3 regions of the Tessaracoccus luoxuelianae genome follow, and region 2 is predicted to be linked to each of the others. Evidence: predicted binding sites of a transcription regulator. Region 2 holds the regulator's gene; each other region holds the start of a gene.
What was found. Region 2 encodes LexA, which represses DNA repair genes until DNA is damaged. Its sites were predicted from a motif close to TCGAACANNTGTTCGA; they were not measured.
Positions count from the first base shown of each region.

Region 1 (6,791 bases), 300 kb from region 2:
GATCTTGCGAATCAATGGCATTCCGGCAGGTGCTAACGTCTACAGCGGCCAACTACTTAAGATGGACACCACGGACGATCTTGCGCTCGACCTGATCGGTGCTGTGTGCGAGACCCTCACCTCGTCCAATTCTCACCACAATCTCGCGGTCGTCTTCGAGGAGACAGTGAACGAGGCATTCGAGGATCACCGTGTTGGATACCGAGTGGTTGACGCTGAAGTCGTGCCTATTGAGTCCGACGAACTGCACCGGAAAGTAGTGGTTCCCACCTTACGCCTGTTGGTTGGCGTCCAATTCGAGAAGGCGCACACCGCATATCTGGACGCTCTGCGAGAACTCGCCTCCGACCCGGCTAACGCCATCACCGATGCAGGGACAGCCCTCCAGGAAACCCTCACAGCACTCGGTTGCCAAGGAAACGCACTAGGGCCACTGATTAAGGACGCTTCAAAGAGAGGGCTGCTGCAGAGGCACGACTCGCTATTGACGGAAGGGCTGATGAAGTTCCTGAATTGGGCATCTGCTAATCGGAGCGAGGCGGGGGATAGCCACCACGTGAGCGATGCCACCAGGCATGATGCCTGGATGATGATCCACATTGTCGGAACACTAATCCTGCGGCTGGTACGCAGCAATCCCAGTTCTTGGGAACTTCAGGAAGCGCATTGAGGCGGGGGACGCCAACTGCTCTTGACCTCCCATAGCTGGGAAAACCCCCGGTCCCCAAGGCGGCTCGGGGGGAATGGCCAACTAGCTAGTTCAAGTCAAGTCCTGGCTGGCCCTCTGGTTCGCTTAACGCTGGGTCGTTGACAGCCCACCACACGGGGGGCCATTGGGGGCTCTTCGTACCTGAGCGTGGGGTCAGATGCTTAGACCGCCGCCGATGAGGAGCATTCTGAGGCGGTAGTTGTCGGGGTCGCGGAACCCTCTGGCGACGCGGCGGGCGAGTTCGATCAACCCGTTGATGCTCTCGGTTCCGCCATTGTTGGCACCGCCGGTGGTGAAGTAGCCCAGGAACGCGTCGCGCCACTGGTTCAGCGTCCGGCCGAGGCGGGCGATCTCCGGGATCGGACACGACGGGAACGTGGCGAGGATCTTCTCCGCGACCCTGCGCCCGTCGGCGTGACAGGACTGGTGATAGACCGAGCGGAGCTGTTGGGCGCAGTGCCAGGCGACCTCGACTTCGACGTGGCGGTCGTCGGCTGTGAACGCGGTCTCGAGGCGGGTCTTCTGTCGGTCGGTGAGGTGTTCCTGCCCGGCGCGCAGCAGGTTGCGGATCCGATACAGCGGATCGTCTCGGCGACCGCGGTGGCCGTGGATGTCCTGCTGGACCCGGCGACGGACCTCATCGACCGCGGCCGTCCCGAGCTTGACTACGTGGAACGCATCGAGCACCGCAACGGCGTCCTCCAACTGGTCGTCGATGGCGTTCTTGTAGCCGTGGAACGGGTCCAGGGTGGCGATCGCGATCCCTTTCCGGAACGTGTCCCCGCGGTCACGCGGCCAGATCCTTTTCAGGCTCTTCGTACCTGAGCGTGGGGTCAGATGCTTAGACCGCCGCCGATGAGGAGCATTCTGAGGCGGTAGTTGTCGGGGTCGCGGAACCCTCTGGCGACGCGGCGGGCGAGTTCGATCAACCCGTTGATGCTCTCGGTTCCGCCATTGTTGGCACCGCCGGTGGTGAAGTAGCCCAGGAACGCGTCGCGCCACTGGTTCAGCGTCCGGCCGAGGCGGGCGATCTCCGGGATCGGACACGACGGGAACGTGGCGAGGATCTTCTCCGCGACCCTGCGCCCGTCGGCGTGACAGGACTGGTGATAGACCGAGCGGAGCTGTTGGGCGCAGTGCCAGGCGACCTCGACTTCGACGTGGCGGTCGTCGGCTGTGAACGCGGTCTCGAGGCGGGTCTTCTGTCGGTCGGTGAGGTGTTCCTGCCCGGCGCGCAGCAGGTTGCGGATCCGATACAGCGGATCGTCTCGGCGACCGCGGTGGCCGTGGATGTCCTGCTGGACCCGGCGACGGACCTCATCGACCGCGGCCGTCCCGAGCTTGACTACGTGGAACGCATCGAGCACCGCAACGGCGTCCTCCAACTGGTCGTCGATGGCGTTCTTGTAGCCGTGGAACGGGTCCAGGGTGGCGATCGCGATCCCTTTCCGGAACGTGTCCCCGCGGTCACGCAGCCAGGTCTTGTAGGCCTCACCCGAGCGGCCCGGGACCAGATCGAGGAGCCGGGCCCGGACGCGTCCCTCCTTGTCGCGGGTGAGATCGACCATGCCGGTGAACTCCTTCGGCCCGCGCCCGCCCTGGTCGACGGGCTTGGTGGAGACGTGATGCCAAATGTGTTCGTCGACGCCCAGCGAGGTGACGCCGGCGAAGCGGGCCTCGTCGTCGGCGGCGGCTTCAAGGATCGGCTTGACGGCTCGCCACAGCGTCCTCCAGGTGCAGCCGAGCTGCCGGGCCATCCCCTGGACCGAGGCGTTCTCCCGTCGCAGCTGCCCGATCGCCCACGACGTGGCGCGGCTGGTGAGCAGCGCTCTGGGTCGCGCGATGTCGGGGTTCTGTTCCGTGAATGAGTTCACCGGACACATCGGATCGGGACAGAGCCAGCGTCGTTTCCGCCACCACAACCGCACCGGTGCCGTGAAGCACGGCGCGTCGATCAGCTTCACCTTCTGCCTGCCATGGGCATGCGCGATCACGCCGCAGGCGGGGCAGCCCATCACCTCCGGTCGGACGGATTCGACCTCAACCCTGAGCCCAGCGTCGTCGCGCTGGACGCCGATCACGTGGAGCCCGGGCAGGCCCAGCAGAAGGTCGCAGCGCTGGCAGTAGCCGCCGGAGGCACGGCAGCAGGAAGTAGAATCAGGCATCGTCGAGGTCCTTGAAGATCAGGTGGTGTGGTAACCCCGATTCTTGAGGGCCTCGACCCCCTTCACCCCGCCGACACGCCCACCATCGGATCCACGCTCACCCCACGCTCAAGTAAGAAGAGCCCCATTGGGGAAGAGGTGGCGCCATTCCGACATGGTTCACCAGACGCCATTTGCTGCCATTCAGGCTCATAAGAAAGGTCAGCGACTGGGGCACCATGGCTGCTGTGGGTACGTAGTACCCGCCGGTATTCCCAATCGGCGCCAGAATCACGACTTCCATTCCCGGCAGGAGACTGCGCCGAGCGCTACCTGCCCCCATCAGGCCGAAGGCCCGCCACGTATCCTGGAACTGTTGCGATTCGGACTGGACGAAGTTGGACCAGTGGGGATCGGATACTCGATCCTTCAGGATGGCCGCGAGTTTGGCGTCGAGTTCCGCCACGCCCTGGAGTCCGAGCTCAACCTGACCACCCCACAACCACGAGCGAAGCCGGCATTCCAGCCAAAGAGGGTCCATTTCGTCTAGCGCGTGTTCAAAGAAGCCACCTTGGAGCTTTTCGAATACTTCCAGCGCGGCTGTAGCGACTCCGGTGGCTCCAAATTGCGGTGAGCTGGCGTTGACCGAAAGGGCCGCAACCCTGCCAGCCACCTGTTCGCTAGCCGTGCCGCTCTGTAGTGGCACGGCCCCGGGTGGCAAGTCCTGGTCGGGACTTATTGCGCGATTGGTAGTCATCCCAAGGATGCTGATCAGGAACAACCCAGTCACAGCACCCGTCGCGATAGACCACCAATTGAATCCGTTCTGATTTAGGTCCAATGTCCAGAGTCCGAAGACGACAACAACCAAGGTGGCGAATACAACCGTTCCCCAAGGGATGGGCTTCTTCTTAGCCCCTATCGGCGCCCCGGAAAGCTTGGCGACGTCCAGTAGGATCTTCCCGCTCAACCATGCAGACGCTTCGGTGTGGTCCCTAAGGAGAGAGTTCTTATTCAACTCATCGATTAGCTCAAGATCGCCCTTGATGTGTTCTCGTAGTGAACTCTGACGCGCGCCGAACTTGAACACGGCAAATGCCGATGCGGCCAGCGTGCCCAGGGTCTTTAATAGCCCAGACCAGTCGAACGCCAGCACGGCCTGCAAGAAGGAGTCCCAAGTCACGCAGTCCAAGTTATCGCCAAGCGCAACATCCGCGCACGACGAGCCGGGTGTTGAGGAGGGCAGCTTAACACCTTGTAATGTTGGCCAGGCACGTTGCACCGCCCTGCCACCACGGAACGATGTGATGCGCCTCACAGCCCGCTGGGGTAGCAGCACAGCCGGGGAACACACACCCCCGGTCCCGCTGCACGAGCGCGGCGCGGAGGGCGGGGGTGAACAGGCGATGCGCCCGCCCCACGTCCAGCGGCCGCGACGCGGTGCCCAGCACCATCGGGATCAGGCGCGCGTCGCAGGCCAACCGGCGGGCTTCCCCCGCCGACAAACCATCGACCCCGCCCGCTCCGAGGACGCTGACCTCACCCAAGCCGGATTTGAGGGTGTCGAAGTTGAGGGTGATGTGGACCTGGGGCCGGTCCACCCCATGCGAGGGCAGGGTGCCGCCACTGGCGGCGTGCTGGGTGAGGAGTACGAGGGCGTCGGCGCGGCGGGCATCCCTGCTGGGGGTCTCGCCGGTGGTGCCGTAGGTGGAGGCCGCGGGCATCAGGGCGTCGAGTTGCGCGGTGAGGAGGGCGGCGTCGGCGACGGGGAGTTGTCCGGTGATCCGCATCGACCCGTGGAAGTCCGGCGCGAGGTGCAGGAACCTATCCCGCCGCGCGGCGGCCTCTTCCCGGGCGAGGCGTGTGGCGTCGTCGGCATCCGACCCGTGGGGGTCGATCACCTCCACCAGTCGCGCTGCCAGGGTGCGTAACTCTGTGGGCCGAGGGTGTCGACATGCGCGAGGATCAGTTCCTGGCATTCGATCAGCTGGGCGCGGGTCAGGCGCGCCGGGAGTTTCCTGAGCCCGGCGACGATCGCCTCAGCTTGCGCCACGGAGACCACGCCCTCGTTGAGGGCGGCGCCGATCAGCGGGAACCGGTCCCCCAAATCCTGCGCGAGGCGCAGTGTCGCGGTGGCTTGGGCGGGGGTGGTGCGCACCGACTGCCGCACACCGTCGATCACCGCGTCCGCGGCCGAGAGCTTGGCCTCGTGGAGCAGGTGCAGACGCAGCCCGGCCAGTTGGGCTTCGGCCTCACTGATGGAGTCCATCAGCCCGGCCAGGCGTTGCATCGCGATCTCGTCTGCCCCGATGGATGCGGCGGCGTCCCACAGGGCGGCGATGTATCGCTGCCCCAGATCTGCCACCGTCTCGCTCATGTGAACAATTCTGTCACCCGCCACCGACAGAAACGGGCCCAGAACCCCGCCCCTGCAGAAAGAAATTCAGGCAATTTCTGGTTGTCTCTGGGAGCATGCCGCGTAGGTCGAGGCCAGGAAGTGACATGCCTTGTCAACCGACAGTTGAGTCGGTTCGAGAGCATCCGTGGTTCCCGATGTGAACACTTGGTCGGGGCCTGCTCGACGGTCGGGTTGGCTTCGACGCGGGCTGCGCCGCTACGCGGCTCGGCCCTGCTCACCCAGCTGTCGGAATGGGGCGGGTTGGCCACGACGGAGGTTGCGCCCTCCGCGGGCAAGTTCGAGCACGGAGGGTCCCGCGCCTGACAGGTAAGGGTGGGGGACTGCAGGGCGGCACTGCGCAGCGGTGCCCAACCCGACGATCACCCAGCTGGCATCCCGCCCAAGCAGACCCAACCCCGACGCCGCCCTGCCGGCCCGCACCCGGGCCAGGCACGCCACCCCAGACCGAGTGCGGGGAGACGGGAGACGATGCCCGGGCGGCCTCAACACCCCAGCCACCAACCAGACCAGCAGTCGACAACGGGACTCTGGACAACGGCCGCCCGGACATCGACTCACGGCTCACCGCACCCGGCCATGAGATTCGCACGAAGGTGGTAGTCACGACCCTTCGAGACGGGCCTCGCCGCTCCGCGGGCGGCCCTCCTCAGGGAGCGGGAGTCGACCTGCCACGTCGCTTCGCGGGCGGCCCGCCTCAGGGAGCGGGAGTCGACCTGCCACGCCGCTTCCGCGGGCGGCCCTCCTCAGGGAGCGGGAGTCGACCTGCCACGCCGCTCCTTAAGCGGAGCTGCTCAGGGGAAGTCGTTGCGGGCTCGGATGATGAGGTCCACCATGTGTGAGCCGCCGCTCGCACCATTGGTGGAGGCGTTCTGCCAACTCTGGTCGGCCACCACTCGGGGCCACGGCTCACCCTCCCACCACCCGAACATGGGCCCGCCGGACTGGCCCGGGATCACGTCGGCCTGGTGCATGATGGCCTGCGCCGTCTCCGGCTGGGAGTCGTGCCCGTCGAGGCTGAAGTCCCCGACGAAGCATGGGCGGCTGCCGCCGGCGATGTCCTGCGGGTAGCCGATGTGGCTCCAGTAGTTGCCGCCGTCCCACGAGTCCGAGTAGGTGCGCGAGCCCATCCACCCGGTCAGGTCACCCATCCGCCGGTCGAGCACAACCACCACGTAGTCGTGCCGTTCCTCCGTGCCCTCGATGGTGGGCCCGAACACCTGCTCCTGCCAGTAGATGTGGATCCCCCATGCCGTGCCGAACGGGGTGCTGCCGTCGAAGAAGCTGGGCATGAACTTGATCCAGCCGGCCACGTGCGGGTCCGGGTTGACGATCCAGCCGATGGCGTGGCTGCAGGTCAGGAGGTGGCGGGGGCCCACCATCGCCCCCGACGCCCAGCCGCCGTTGGACGTCTCCACCCTTCCGGCGGTGCACCACGGGAAGCCGGTGTCGCTGAAGTCGTAGCGGTTGTCGGTGCCGAAGACGGTAGTGGCCCACTTCGCGTCCGGGTCATCGAGGCTGG
Region 1 is NZ_CM137013.1:2,702,545-2,709,335, reverse strand. It holds gene ACX1D1_RS12420 (hypothetical protein) at 1-670, shown strand, start outside; gene ACX1D1_RS12415 (transposase) at 863-1,456, opposite strand; gene ACX1D1_RS12410 (ISL3 family transposase) at 1,543-2,874, opposite strand; gene ACX1D1_RS12405 (hypothetical protein) at 2,972-4,036, opposite strand; gene ACX1D1_RS12400 (HNH endonuclease signature motif containing protein) at 4,101-4,754, opposite strand; gene ACX1D1_RS12395 (DUF222 domain-containing protein) at 4,751-5,230, opposite strand; gene ACX1D1_RS12390 (trypsin-like serine peptidase) at 6,064-6,791, opposite strand, start outside.
Region 1: the regulator LexA is predicted to act here: its motif matches at 5,409-5,424, upstream of ACX1D1_RS12395 (DUF222 domain-containing protein).

Region 2 (6,791 bases):
AGACTCAGATCAGCTGCAGCCGCTGGTGGAGCCGCAGCCCTCGCAGACGTAGCAGGACCCGCTGGGCCGCATCTTCGTGCCGCACGTCATGCACAAGGGGGCGTCGACCTCCCGGCCGGTCAGCGACTCCATGAGCTCCGCCGTCGTGTGGGCCGTGGTGAAACCGGCCGTCGACGGCGCGTCGATCAGTGAGGGCTGACGAGCCCCGTCGACCTGGAAGTCATCGCCTGCGTCGTTGCGCAGGGAGTCCGCCTCGGACATGGCCGCCTCGTCCTCCTCGGAGAGGTAGGACCCGGTCTCGACGTAGCGTGCGCGCTCCGAGGCGGTGTAGATGCCCAGCTCGGCGCGGTCGTCGAAGCTCAGGTAGTCCAGGGCGAGGCGTCGGAAGATGTAGTCCATGAACGACTGGGCGATCCGGATGTCCGGGTCATCGGTCATGCCTGCGGGCTCGAACTTGAGGTTGGTGAACTTCTGCACGAAGCTCTCCAAGGGCACCCCGTACTGCAGACCGATCGAGACTGCGATGGAGAACGCGTCCATGACGCCGGCCAGGGTGGAGCCCTGCTTGCCGAGCTTGAGGAAGACCTCGCCGATGCGGCCGTTCTCGTAGGCGCTGGAGGTCATGTAGCCCTCGGCCCCGCTGACGGAGAAGCTCGTGGTGCGCGACGCCCGGGACTTCGGGAGGCGCTGGCGCTTCGGCCGGTACTCGATCCGAACCTCGGGCTCGGCCTTCTTCTCCTCCTTGGTCTCCCCGTTGCCCTCGGAGAGGGGTTGGCCGACCTTGCAGTTGTCGCGGTAGACCGCCAGCGCCTTGAGGCCCAGCTTCCAGCCCTGCAGGTAGACGTCCTCGATCTCCTCGACCGTGGCCGTCTCCGGCAGGTTGACGGTCTTGGAGATCGCGCCGGAGAGGAACGGCTGGACGGCCGCCATCATCCGGACGTGGCCCATCGGCTTGATGGAGCGTGCGCCCATGGCGGTGTCGAAGACCTCGTAGTGCTCGGCAGCCAGACCGGGGGCGCCGATGACGTGGCCGTTGGAGCCGATGAACTCGACGATGCCGTCGATCTCCTCGGTGCTGTAGCCGAGGCGCTTGAGGGCGCGCGGGATGGTCTGGTTGACGATCTGCATGGAGCCGCCACCGACGAGCTTCTTGAACTTGACCAGGGAGAAGTCCGGCTCGACGCCGGTGGTGTCGCAGTCCATCATGAAGCCGATGGTCCCGGTGGGGGCCAGCACCGAGGCCTGCGCGTTGCGGAAGCCGTTCTTGGCACCGAGGGTGACCACCCGGTCCCATTCGCGTGCGGCGACGGAGTACAGGTGCCTGTCGTCGATGAGCACCCGCAGGTCGTCGTTGGCGGCCTGGTGCTTGCGCATCACGCGCTGGTGCGCCTCGGCGTTGACGGCGTACCCGTTGTAGGGGCCGACGATGGCGGCGAGCTCAGCCGAGCGTCGGTAGGAGGCCCCCGTCATGACAGACGTGATGGCCGCCGCGGTGGAGCGCCCGCCGTCGGTGTCGTATCCCTTGCCCATGGCCATCAGCAGCGCCCCGAGGTTGGCGTAGCCGATGCCCAGCTGGCGGAAGTTGCGGGTGGTCTCCCCGATGGATTCGGTGGGGAAGTCCGCGAAACAGATGGAGATGTCCATCGCCGTGATGATGAGCTCGACGGCCTTGACGAACAGCTCCGCGTCGAACGTGCCATCCGGCTTGAGGAACTTCAGCAGGTTCAGCGAGGCGAGGTTGCACGACGAGTTGTCCAGGCTCATGTACTCCGAGCACGGGTTGGACGCCGTGATGGGGCCGGTGACCGGGTTGGTGTGCCAGTCGTTGATGTGATCGTGGTACTGGATGCCGGGGTCGGCGCACTCCCACGCAGCGGTGGAGATCTTGCGGAAGAGTTCCTTGGCGTCCACCTCTTCGAGGACGGAGCCGTCGGTACGCGAACGCAGCCCGAAGGGGCCACCCTCAACCACTGCCGTCATGAACTCGTCGGTGACCCGCACCGAGTTGTTGGCGTTCTGGTACTGCACGGAGGTGATGTCCTTGCCACCCAGATCCATGTCGAACCCGGCGTCGCGCAGGGCACGGATCTTGTCCTCCTCGCGCGCCTTCGTCTCGACGAACTCGACGATGTCCGGGTGGTCCACGTCCAGGACCACCATCTTGGCGGCGCGCCGGGTGGCACCCCCGGACTTGATGGTGCCCGCCGAGGCGTCCGCGCCGCGCATGAACGACACCGGGCCGGAGGCTGTGCCTCCGGAGCTCAGCAGCTCCTTCGAGGAGCGGATGCGCGACAGGTTGAGCCCGGCGCCGGAGCCGCCCTTGAAGATGAAGCCCTCCTCCTTGTACCAGTTGAGGATGGAGTCCATCGAGTCATCGACGCTGAGGATGAAGCACGCGCTGACCTGCTGCGGCGAGGGGGTGCCGACGTTGAACCAGACGGGTGAGTTGAAGGAGAAGTACTGGTTGAGCAGCATCCAGGTGAGCTCGTGGCCGAAGATCTCGGCGTCCTCCTCCGTGGCGAAGTAGCCGAAGTCCTGACCCGCCTTGGCGTAGGACGTGACCACCCTGTCGATCAGCGTGCGCAGGCTCTCCTCACGCTGAGGGGTGCCCAGCGCGCCACGGAAGTACTTGGTGGTGACGATGGTGGAGGCGTTGACGCTCCAGGAGGACGGGAACTCCACCGCGCGCTGCTCGAAGACGTTCTCCCCGGTCCGCCAGTTGGTCTGCACCACGTCACGGCGGTCCCACTCGACCTCGTCGTAGGGATGCACCCCCTTCTTGGTGAAGACCCGCTCGATGGTGAGTCCCTTGCGCGGCGCTGCGTCCTTGGTACGCGTGGCGCGTGCGGCTGTCGCGGTCATAGTCATTCCCCTCGGTTTCCTGATGTGTAGCGCTGGAAGATGTGTGTTAGCTGATGAGTGGCTGCTGTGCCGAGACGGGCCCGACGACCGCGGCGGCGCGGCTCAGATCCTTCTCGGCCGCGCTCAGGCGCAGCAGATCGATCTCGCGTTGGAAATCGTCCACGGAGTCATAGTTCTTGTAGACGCTGGCGAACCGGAGGTAGGCGACGGAGTCCAGCTCCTCGAGCGGGCCGAGGATGGCCACGCCGATCTGCTCGGCCGGGATCTCGGCCTGGCCGGACGCACGCAGCGACTCCTCGACGCGTTGGGCCAGAGCCGCCAGCTGCGCGGCCGTCACCGGCCTGCCTTTGCACGCCTTGGAAACCCCCATGATGACCTTGTCCCGGTTGAAGGACTCGACCACACCGGAGCGCTTGACGACGGTGAGCACCAACTGCTCGACTGTGGTGAACTTGCGCTCACAGACGGGGCAGACCCGCCTCCGTCGGATGGCTGACCCGTCCTCGGTTGCGCGCGAATCAGACACCTTGGTGTCTGTATTGCGGCAGAACGGGCAGTGCATGACCGGCGGGCCTTCCCTGGTGGACAGCGGAGGCCCTACCTTGCCATGCTGCAGCCGGAACCACAACTTATAGGGGAAAGACACCGCTGTAACTACTAGATGTAGGGACAGCCTAGATCGGGGTCCGCCGGAGGGCAAGGGCGAAACGCCGACGACTTCGCACCTATCGGGAGGCCGTCACATGCGCCCAGGCCGGATCCCCCGCGACGTAGTCCGTCGCCGGATCCACCTGGGCCATGCCCACGAACTGGGCGGCAGACAGGGTGAGCCCGACGGCGGCCAGGATACCGACGAACGCCACCTTCAACGCCAGCAATGGCGACGCCGTGGCCGGGCGGGCCACCTGGCACGAGGAGACAGTGCCCACGCGGCCAGGCGCGGCGGGCCTCGCCGGGCGGGCCAGGGGTCCCGCGAGCTCTGGCCGGCCGGCCGGGGACACGGTGACCACGCGACGCGCGCCGGCATGAACGACCTTGAAGCTGACTGCTTGTGCTGCGGTCATGACAACCTCTTTCCTGACCTAGAACGCCTGTTCGAAATAAACCTTAGCGCCTCCACCGCCGGAATGAAACACTCGTTCTATCCGGCGTGTCGCGGGAGCGATAGATGCAGTCCACACGAGCCCACTGACACTTTTTTCCGGGTCCCTTCGCGACACGCGTCGACATTTCGAACACACGTTCTCGCGAGCGGTAGGCTGCCGGCATGGCTGAAGAGACGAAGCGCCCACGACGAGGCCGCCCCACCAACGCATCCATCGAGGCCGAGCTCGGCAACATCGCCTCCTTCCCGGACGGGCCGGAGGATGTCCACGGGCTGACGAAGCGCCAGGTGGCCATCCTGCAGGTCGTCAAGCAGTCCATCGAAGAGCTGGGCTATCCGCCGAGCATCCGCGAGGTGGCCGCCCGCGCAGGGCTGGCCTCCACGTCGAGCGTGACCTACCAGCTCCGTGTGCTGGAGGAGAAGGGCTTCCTCCGCCGGGATCCCAACCGTCCCCGCGCCGTCGTGGTCACGATGCCCGGCGAGCAGCATCAGCTGGACCCGGCGCAGTCCTACGACGACGTCCCGAAGTCCGTCGCGGTTCCCCTCATCGGCCGCATCGCCGCCGGCGGGCCCATCCTGGCCCAGCAACAGGTGGAGGACGTGTTCGCTCTCCCCCGGCAGCTGGTCGGCGAAGGCCAGGTGTTCCTCCTGGAGGTGCGCGGGGAGTCCATGATCGACGCCGCCATCTGCGACGGCGACTGGGTGGTGGTGCGGCAGCAGTCGGACGCCAACAACGGAGACATCGTCGCGGCCCTGCTGGACGACGAGGCCACCGTCAAGACCTTCAAGCGCAAGGACGGCCAGGTGTGGCTGCTGCCGCACAACCCGGACTACTCCCCCATCGACGGCACCCACGCCCTCATCATGGGCAAGGTGGTCGCGGTGATGCGCAAGCTCTGAGGGCCTGCTTCAGCGGCTACTCCGAGCCGCGGAGGCGCCGCAGCGCGCGGACAGCGATGTCGCCGTCGGTGGTCATCCAGAACCCAGGCAGCGAGGACTTGAGGTACTCGCCGTAGCGCTTCGTGACGAGGCGCGGATCGAGTACGGCCACCACGCCCCGGTCCTCCAGGCGGCGGATGAGCCGGCCGGACCCCTGCGCGAGCAGCAGCGCCGCGTGAGTGGCTGCCACCCTCATGAATCCGTTGCCCCCGGCATCGTCGACGGCCTTCTTCCGTGCCTGCATCAGCGGATCGTCTGGGCGCGGGAACGGGATCTTGTCGATGATGACCAGCTGGCAGGTCTCCCCCGGCACATCCACGCCCTGCCAGAGCGACATGGTGCCGAACAGGGAGGTCTTCGGGTCCTCGATGAAGGTGCGGGTCAGCTCGGAGAGCTGCGCATCCCCCTGACACAGCAGCGGCAGGTCCGGAAGCTCCCGGCGGCAGTACTCCGCGGCCTGCTCGGCTGCGCGGCGCGAGGAGAACAGCCCCAAGGTGCGCCCCTCGGCCGCCCACATCAGCTGCGCGATCTCGGCGAGCGTCTCGGGGCTCATCCCGTCTCTGCCCGGCGGGGGAAGCCGCTTGGCCACGTAGAGGATCCCCTGGCGGGCGTAGTCGAACGGCGACCCGACGTCCACCCCGCGCCACGCGAAGTTGTCTGCGGGCTCGGCGTCGCCGGTGAGCCTGTCGTTGTAGTTGAGCCCGACGGAGCTGGCCGCCGCCTCGAAGGAGCCCCCGAGCTCGAGGGTGGCTGAGGTGAGCACGGCCGTGGTCTCCCCGAAAACCTGGCTCCGCAGCAGCCCCGCGACATTCAACGGCGCCACGTAGGCGGCGCGGCCCAGGATGTCGGATTCGGTCACCCAGACGACGTCTTCCTCGCTGACCTTGGCGATCCGCTCCGCCACGTCGAAGATCTCCTTCACGGCAGACGATGCCTGGGTGCGTTCGGCGTCGTCGGTGACCTTCCCGAGCGCACTGACCACCTTGCGGGTGACGTCGCGCAGCTGCGCGGCGGCGAACGGCAGCGGCGCGGAGGCCGATAGGATGCGCGTCAGATCGGATTCGGCCAGGGCCTCGCGCAGCACGTCCGCCTGGTCCAGGAAGTCCACCCCGAGGTCGTCGTCGAGCCACGGGAGGGCGCGGCGGGCGGTGCGCTCCACGACGCCAGGGGTCAGTTCGTCTGTGGCGGCGGTGGTGATCCGGCTGACCAGCTCGTGGGCCTCGTCGATGATCACCGCGGAGTGTTCCGGCAGCGCGGTGCCCCCGTGCATCGCGTTGATGGCCAGCAGCGCGTGGTTGGTGACCACCAACTGGGCGCTGCGGGCCTCCTCGCGGGAGGCCTCCACGAAGCACTCCGAGCCGAAGGGGCACAGAGCCACCCCTAGGCACTCGCGAGTGGGGATCGAGATCTGCGCCCAGCCCTTGGCGGTGTGCGACGGCGCGTCGTCACGATCCGCCAGGCCCTTCCGCTCGGCCTCCTCCTCCACCCATTCCCTCAGCGCCAGCACCTCGGCGCCAAGCCTGGAGACGTCGTCGGCCTTGCCCGCAGCCTCGGCCAGTGCGGAGCTGCCCAGCAGCGAGTCCTGTTCGGCCGAGCCGCCTGCCCGCGCCCGGTACAGGCAGGCGTAGTTGGTGCGCCCCTTGAGGATGGCGGCCTTGGGCCGGGTTCCCGTCACCTCCTCGACGGCGTCGAGAGCGGTGGGGATGTCCTTGCTGGCCAGCTGCGCCTGGAGCGCGAGGGTGGCGGTGGCGACGATGATGCGCTCGTCGGTGTCCACGCAGCGGGCGAGCGCCGGAGCGAGGTAGCCGAGCGACTTTCCGGTGCCCGTGCCCGCCTGCACCAGCAGGTGGACCCCGCCCTCCAGCGTGTCTGCCACCGCGTCCGC
Region 2 is NZ_CM137013.1:2,404,408-2,411,198, forward strand. It holds gene ACX1D1_RS10880 (vitamin B12-dependent ribonucleotide reductase) at 10-2,868, opposite strand; gene nrdR (transcriptional regulator NrdR) at 2,909-3,424, opposite strand; gene ACX1D1_RS10890 (hypothetical protein) at 3,588-3,926, opposite strand; gene lexA (transcriptional repressor LexA) at 4,130-4,867, shown strand; gene ACX1D1_RS10900 (ATP-dependent DNA helicase) at 4,884-6,791, opposite strand, start outside.

Region 3 (6,791 bases), 700 kb from region 2:
GGGCGCCGAGTTCGCCATCACGCAGCTGTTCTTCGAGGGGGAGCGCTACGGCGAACTGGTGGAGCGGATGCGCGGGCTGGGCTGCGAGGTGCCGATCATTCCGGGGATCATGCCGTTGACGGTGTTGTCGCAGATCGAGCGGTTCGCGGACCTGTCCGGGCGGGAGTTGCCGGCGTCGTTGGTCGCGGAGTTGCGGGCCTGCTCGTCGAAGGAGGAGGTGCGGGAGGCGGGGTTGGCGGCCGCGGTGCGGTTGTGTCGCGGGCTGCTGGACGCCGGCGCCCCCGGGTTGCAGTTCTTCACCCAGAACCGCTCGAAGGCCACCCGTGAGGTGCTCGCCGAGCTGAAGGCCACCGCCCCCGCCCCCTGAGGAGCCGCCTCGCCGGCTGAGGTGCCGCGCAGCGGCCCGCCCCCGCTGGCTGAGGTGCCGCGCAGCGGCCTCGAAGCCTAATGAACCCGCGCTGACAAGCTCACGTTCTCCAGGCTTCGAGGTTCGTCGCTTCGCTCCTCACTCCTCAGCCAACAGAGGTCAGGCGAGGAGGGAGCGCCAAGCGGAGGTGTCGACGTCGACCGTCACCATCCGCTGCGTCGCCCTCGTCAACGCCACGTACAGCACCCGCTCCGCGCCCGGGGCCTCCGCGACAATCCCGTCCGGCGACACCACAACCACGCCGTCGTACTCCAACCCCTTCGCCTGCAGGGCCGTCACCACGATGAGCCGGTTCTCGAACTCGCGCAGCCGCACGTCCTGCATCACGAACCGCTGCACGTCCTGGATCAGCGACGGCGGGCAGATCACGCCGATGGTGCCGTTCACCTGCCCGGCCAGCTCGATGAGCTCGTCGCGCAGCACGCCGTGCAGCGCGTCGGAGGTGGCGTGCACCAGCCTGGGCTCGACTCCCGTCGAGCGCACCGCCTTCGGCAGCTCCGCGCCCGGGAACACCTTGGTGATCACCTTCGCCGCCATCGCGTACACCTCGCTGGGGGAGCGGTAGTTGGTGCTCAGCGTGAACGTCCGGCTGGGCCCGCGACCCACGAGGTCCGCCAACGCCCGCGACGTCTCCTCCTGGTTCGGGTAGGAACTCTGAGCAGGGTCCCCGACGATGGTCCACGACGACTGGGGGCCCCGTCGGCGAAGCATCCTCCACTGCATGGGTGTCACGTCCTGGCCCTCGTCGACGAGGATGTGCGCGTAGGTGGTCTGCGGATCCTCGTCCGGGTCCACCACCCGCTCGAAGCGCAGCACATCCGTGGTGCTGAGCACCTCCGGCACGTCCCCGCCCTCGATGAACACGTCCATCTCGGGCTCCGGATCCTCCGGGGCGGCGCCCAGCACGTCGATCAGCTCGTCCAGCAGCGCGATATCCGCCACGGACCAGCCGCGCACGATCTCCGGCCCCTCGTCCCCGCCCGCGACCCACGCGTAGGAGCGCACCAGGGCTGACTGCTCGTCGGCCGACAGCTCCGGGGCCACCGCGGCCACGACGGCGGGGTCCGCCAATCTGGCGAGCACCCGGGTGGCGGTGAGCGTGGGCCACCAGGCGTGCATGAACATCGCCAGGCTTGGATGCTCGCGGACCCTGTCCTCCAGCTCGGCGGGCTCGATGGGCACGTCGTCGGGGAACTTCCGGATGAGGGCGTGCACCACCTGATCCGTGGCCTGCTTGCGGCCGCGATTGAGCTTGGTGTTGGACAGCACCTGATCCCGGATGCGGCTCAGCTCGGACTCGCCGAGCCCGAGCACCTCACCCTTGACGGTGACCCGCACCCGCAGCGCCTCCGGGTGGGCGATCATCGGGGTGCGGACCAGGCGGCGCAGGACCTTCAGCATGCCGAGGCTGCCCTTGAGGGTGGCTGCGGCCGACCCGTCGACCCGCTCGCTGGTCAGGCCCAGCACGTCGCCCGCGATCCCGCCGATGGCCTTCAGCGTCACGGTGTCCTCGCCGAGGCTGGGCAGCACCCGCTCGATGTAGTTCATGAACACGTTCGACGGGCCCACCACCAGCACGCCGCCCTTCTCCAGGCGGGCGCGGTTGGTGTAGAGGAGGTAGGCGGCGCGGTGCAGCGCCACCACCGTCTTGCCGGTGCCGGGTCCGCCCGCGATCACGGTGACTCCCTGGTAAGGGGCGCGGATGGCCTCGTCCTGCTCGGCCTGGATGGTGGCGACGATGTCTCGCATGGTGCGCCCGCGGGCGCGGCTGAGCGCGGCCATGAGGGCGCCCTCGCCGAAGATGGGCAGCTCGGACTCGGCGGAGCCGTCGAGGAGGTCGTCCTCGAGTCCGATCACCCGGTCGTCGCGGCAGCGGAGGACGCGACGGCGGATCACGTCCATCGGTTCGGCCTGCGTGGCGCGGTAGAACGGTTCGGCGGCGGGGGCGCGCCAGTCGATCACCAGCGGCTCGTACTCCTCGTCGCGCACCCCGATGCGGCCGATGTAGCGGGTCTCCTCCGTGGTGAGGTCGATGCGGCCGAAGACCAGGCCGTCGTGCTCGGCGTCCAGGATGGCGAGTCGGCGGGCGGCCTGGTAGGCGAACGCGTCGCGCTCGAACAGGGCGGTGCCGTCCTCCTCGCGGAGGAAGTTGGTGCGGTCGGTGAGGAAGATCTCCCGTCCCGCCTGGGCCATCGACTTGGCGCTGGCAGTGGCGGTGGACAGGTTGGCGTAGACCTTGTCGACGTGACCCTGTTCCAGGGCGATCTCTTGTTCGAGTCCCGCGCGCGATGTAGTCAACTTCTTTGCATCCTCCGGTTGAGACAGACAGTCAAGCCTACTCGGTTCATGGGCCGGGGTTCACCGGCGTTCGTGGTGTGGGAGGTGTGCCGACGCTGGGCGCTCCCCGGGTGCCCACCGTGCATGCCGACGACAGGCGATCCCGCTCGACGCCAGCGGTAGGTCCAGACGCCTGCGGTAGGTCCAGACGCCAGCGATCCCGCTCGACGCCAGCGATAGGTCCAGACGCCTGCGGTAGGTCCAGACGCCTGCGATCTAGCGCTGGCGCCTCCTACACGCCTGCCTTGCGTCTCGCCGCCAGCGCTAGAGGGCAGGCGGTGAGAAGTAGCGCAGGCGCCGTCCGGTCCCGAGCGCAGGAGGGCAGGCGGCAAGAAGTAGCGCAGGCGGCAAGAAGTAACGCCGGCGCCTCCCCGCCCGCCCAGCCCAGTAGGTCCCGGAATTGTGCACGCAAATGCGCCCAAGACCAATGTCGGGGCTGCTCTACTCCCCAGAAGTTAGTCATGTCAAACTTGTCGCGTGGACCCTTCTCGCCAACGCCTGTTCCCCGGCCTCTTCTTCATCGACGCCGTGTTGGAGGCCGCCGACACCAAGGCGGAAATGTCCAGCCGGATCACGCTGCAGTACCTCCAGCGGGCCGCCATGGCGGGCATCCTCATCGGCCTGTTCTACCTGGCCTACTTCACGGTGCTGTCCGTCTTCGACTCCATCGAGTCCCTCGGCGAGGGCGGCTACGGGCTCGGCAAGGCCGTCGGCGCCTTCGTGTTCGGCTGGGCGCTGGTGTTCATCTACTACACCAAGTCCGAACTCCTCACCTCCAACATGATGGTCACCTCCATCGCCGTCTACCACCGACGCCTGGGGCAGCTGCGCGGGCTCATGCTGCTGGTGCTGTGCTTCCTGGGCAACGCGATCGGCGGGTTGCTGCTGGCCACCATGGCGCGGTTCTCCACGCTGACCGCCGGGCACGTCGGGGAGAAGATGCTGGGAGCGGTGGAGGTCAAGCTGGGCTACATGACCACCGCGTCGGGGATGGGCGACCTGTTCGTCCGCGCCATCCTCTGCAACCTCATGATCAACGTGGCGATGCTGCTGGTCTACAACGGTTTCCTCAAGGACTCCATCACCATGGCGCTGACCATGGTGATGTCGGTGTTCATCTTCGCGTTCCTGGGGCTCGAGCACTCGGTGGCCAACACCGTCCTGTTCACCATCGTGGGCTTCACCCAGGGGATCGACGTGCTTCCCGCCATGGGCAACGTGGCGATAGCCCTGCTGGGCAACTTCATCGGCGGCGGCGTGCTGATCGGCATCTACTACGCCTACGTCAACGACGACCGCCGGATCGGTCGACGCGCGGGCTGAGCTACCGCCGCGCCCTGTTCGTCGGGCGCGCGTCCTCGCCGGTGAGGCGCTCATGCACCTCGTAGACGGCCAGCGCGGCGCTGGCCAGCTCCGCCCAGGGCTCCGGGCCGGCGGGTGAGCACGACGACGCGGCCGGCCTCCCCGATGCCACCGGCGCCCGCCGCAGCACCGCCCGTGCCGACCGCGGCTCCACCCCCCACTCGACATCAGGCAAGGCTCGGCCGAAGTCCCACGTCAGCTCGCGCCCGGGAATCCGCCAGCGCAGCACCGGCGCCTGCCCGGTGTGGTCCACCGTCTCGGCCGCCCCCTCGCCCGCGACATCCGCCCCCTTGCCCGCGACATCCACCTCCGCCTGCCCGACGGCGGGGGCCAGCGCTGCCCGCCCCCACCGGGGCCGACGGGGGAGGCAGTCGACGGCGGGCTCACCGACCACGCGGTCCACGGCCACCCCGTCACCGGCCACCCCGTCGACGATCTCCACCCGGCGCGTGGCCAGGCGGCCCTCGAGCAGCTTGATCAGGCACCCGCCCGGCTGCGCGCGACCGGCGTCGTCGACCACCTGCCACCGCCCGAACGTGCGCTCCACCACCAGCCGGGTGGCCAGCAGCCCGGGCGCCCGCCGCGACCGCGTGCCGGCCACCGGCGCCAGGTCCAGCACGATCCGCGCCAGGTGCGGATGCCCCGCCCGGTCCGCGACATCGGCGAGCGGGCGGTCCAGCAGCAGCGCCCGCCGGTCCTCCGCGGTCCGGGGCGCGTCCGGCCGCTCCACACCGAACCGCCGCGCGGCCAGCCAGGCCGCGTCGAGGGAGTCGAGGAGGTCGCGCCACCGCTCCGCGACGGGTTGCCCGTACCGCCCGCTCAGCACCGCGAACTGCCGCCCGCGCTCGGTGGGCAGCGCCAGTTCGGCGCCGTCGTCGAAGCGGTGCACGGCGGGTGGCGCCTCCACCATCGCCAGGCCGGCCCGTGCCAGCTCGGCCTCGAGCGGGCGGCCGGATTTCTTGAACAGGTCGCGCCAGGTGGCGGGCAGGGTGACGGCGGGGGGCAGCTGCCCGCGCTCCGCCGCCCAGCGCCCCCCGAGCGGTCCGCCGGCCAGGTCCAGGCGCACCGGATGGCCCAGTTTTGCCAGCCGCGCGGCGCAGGCCATGCCGGCCAGCGTGCCGCCTCGGATCGTGAGCATGCGGCCCAGGATAGGGCTTGACGTTCTGTCGGAGGGGGGGCATATAGTAGGAACTACCGCACGCCTGTTCGATTAGTTCGGGGAAGCTCTGGTTGGGCACGGCGCCGCGGTATGGGCCGCTCCGGCCCGGCGCAGCCTCGACCCCTGCGTCGGGCCGGGGCTCCCGGGTCGAATCGCACAGTCCATCAGACGATCCCCGGGAGGCACCCATGCGCACATATCAGGAACCCATCCACGTGCTGTTCCGCGACGAGCCGCGGCAGTTCATCTGGCGTGACCGGCTGCTGCTGGTCAAGGAGGTCCAGGGCCGCTGGAGCCAGGCCACCCCGTGGTGGTCGGGCCGGCAGGTGCGTGCCGCCCGCGGGGAGGAGGTCGCCCCCGCCCCCGCCCCCGCCCGGGACGGGGAGGAGCCCCCCAGAGCCGAAGTCCCGCCAGCCCGCGGCGACCTGCTCAGCGAGCGGGAGGTGTGGCGGGTGGAGGCCGGAAACGGGAGCCATCGGGGCGTCTACGAGCTGGCGCGCACCGTCGATGCCGACAACTGGGTGCTGCAGGCGGTGCTCGACTGATGATCGATTTCAGCCAGGCCCGGCGTCTCGCCGCCGAGGCCGAACACGCGGACCTGCCGACGGAGCGCTACCTGGCCGCCTACCGTTCGGCGGAGCAGGTGGCCATCGCCGCCATCTCGGCAGCCCCCGTGGGCACGCGGCCACGCCAGGACGTGTGGTCGCTGCTCTACCGGGTTGCGCCGGAGTTCGGGGAGTGGGCCGGGTTCTTCGCCGCGGTGGCGCCCAAGGCGCGTGCCGTACAGGCGGGCGCCAGGGCGCTGGTCACCGAGCGCGATGCCGCGGACCTGGTCCGCGACTCGCAGCAGTACCTCGCCGAGACGGCGCGCTGGCTGCGCCGCCGGGAGCAGGCGGGACGGCAGCAGGCAGGCCATCAACAGGCAGACCATCAACAGGCAGGCCATCAACAGGCAGGCCGGGAGCAGGTGGGTCGTCAGCAGGCGGGCCGGCAGCAGGCGGCCGCGAAGGCGTCGTGATGGACAGCTTCGTGCACCTGCGTGTGGCCTCGGGCTACTCCTTCCAGTACGGCGCCTCCCACCCCGGCGAGCTGGTGGCCGAGGCGGTGCGCCACGGCATGGACGCGCTCGCCCTCACGGACCGCGGCGGCCTCTACGGCGCCGTCCGGTTCGCGAAGGCCTGCCTCAAGGCGGGGATCTCGCCCATCGTCGGGGTGGACCTGGCGGTCCGGCCGGACGGCTGGCGCCCCAACAGGCGTCCCACGGCGGCCCGCGGCGGGCAACTGCGCGACGAGCGGCTCCCGCGGCTCGTGGTGCTGGCCACTTCCCGGGCCGGGTGGGGCACGCTGTGCGAGCTCATCACCGCCGCCCAGCTCACCGGCGAGCGCGGGGACCCGGCGGTCACCCTGGAGATGATCGCGCGGCACTGCGCGGGGCGCGACGCGGTGGTGCTGCTCGGGGCGGACTCGGAGGTGGGCGAGGCGCTGGCCGCCGACCGCCCGGACCTC
Region 3 is NZ_CM137013.1:1,699,861-1,706,651, forward strand. It holds gene ACX1D1_RS07550 (methylenetetrahydrofolate reductase) at 1-367, shown strand, start outside; gene ACX1D1_RS07555 (HelD family protein) at 527-2,725, opposite strand; gene ACX1D1_RS07560 (formate/nitrite transporter family protein) at 3,242-4,087, shown strand; partial or broken gene ACX1D1_RS07565 (phytoene desaturase family protein) at 4,098-5,264, opposite strand; gene ACX1D1_RS07570 (DUF6504 family protein) at 5,474-5,830, shown strand; gene ACX1D1_RS07575 (SAV_6107 family HEPN domain-containing protein) at 5,830-6,303, shown strand; gene ACX1D1_RS07580 (DNA polymerase III subunit alpha) at 6,303-6,791, shown strand, end outside.
Region 3: the regulator LexA is predicted to act here: its motif matches at 5,321-5,336, upstream of ACX1D1_RS07570 (DUF6504 family protein).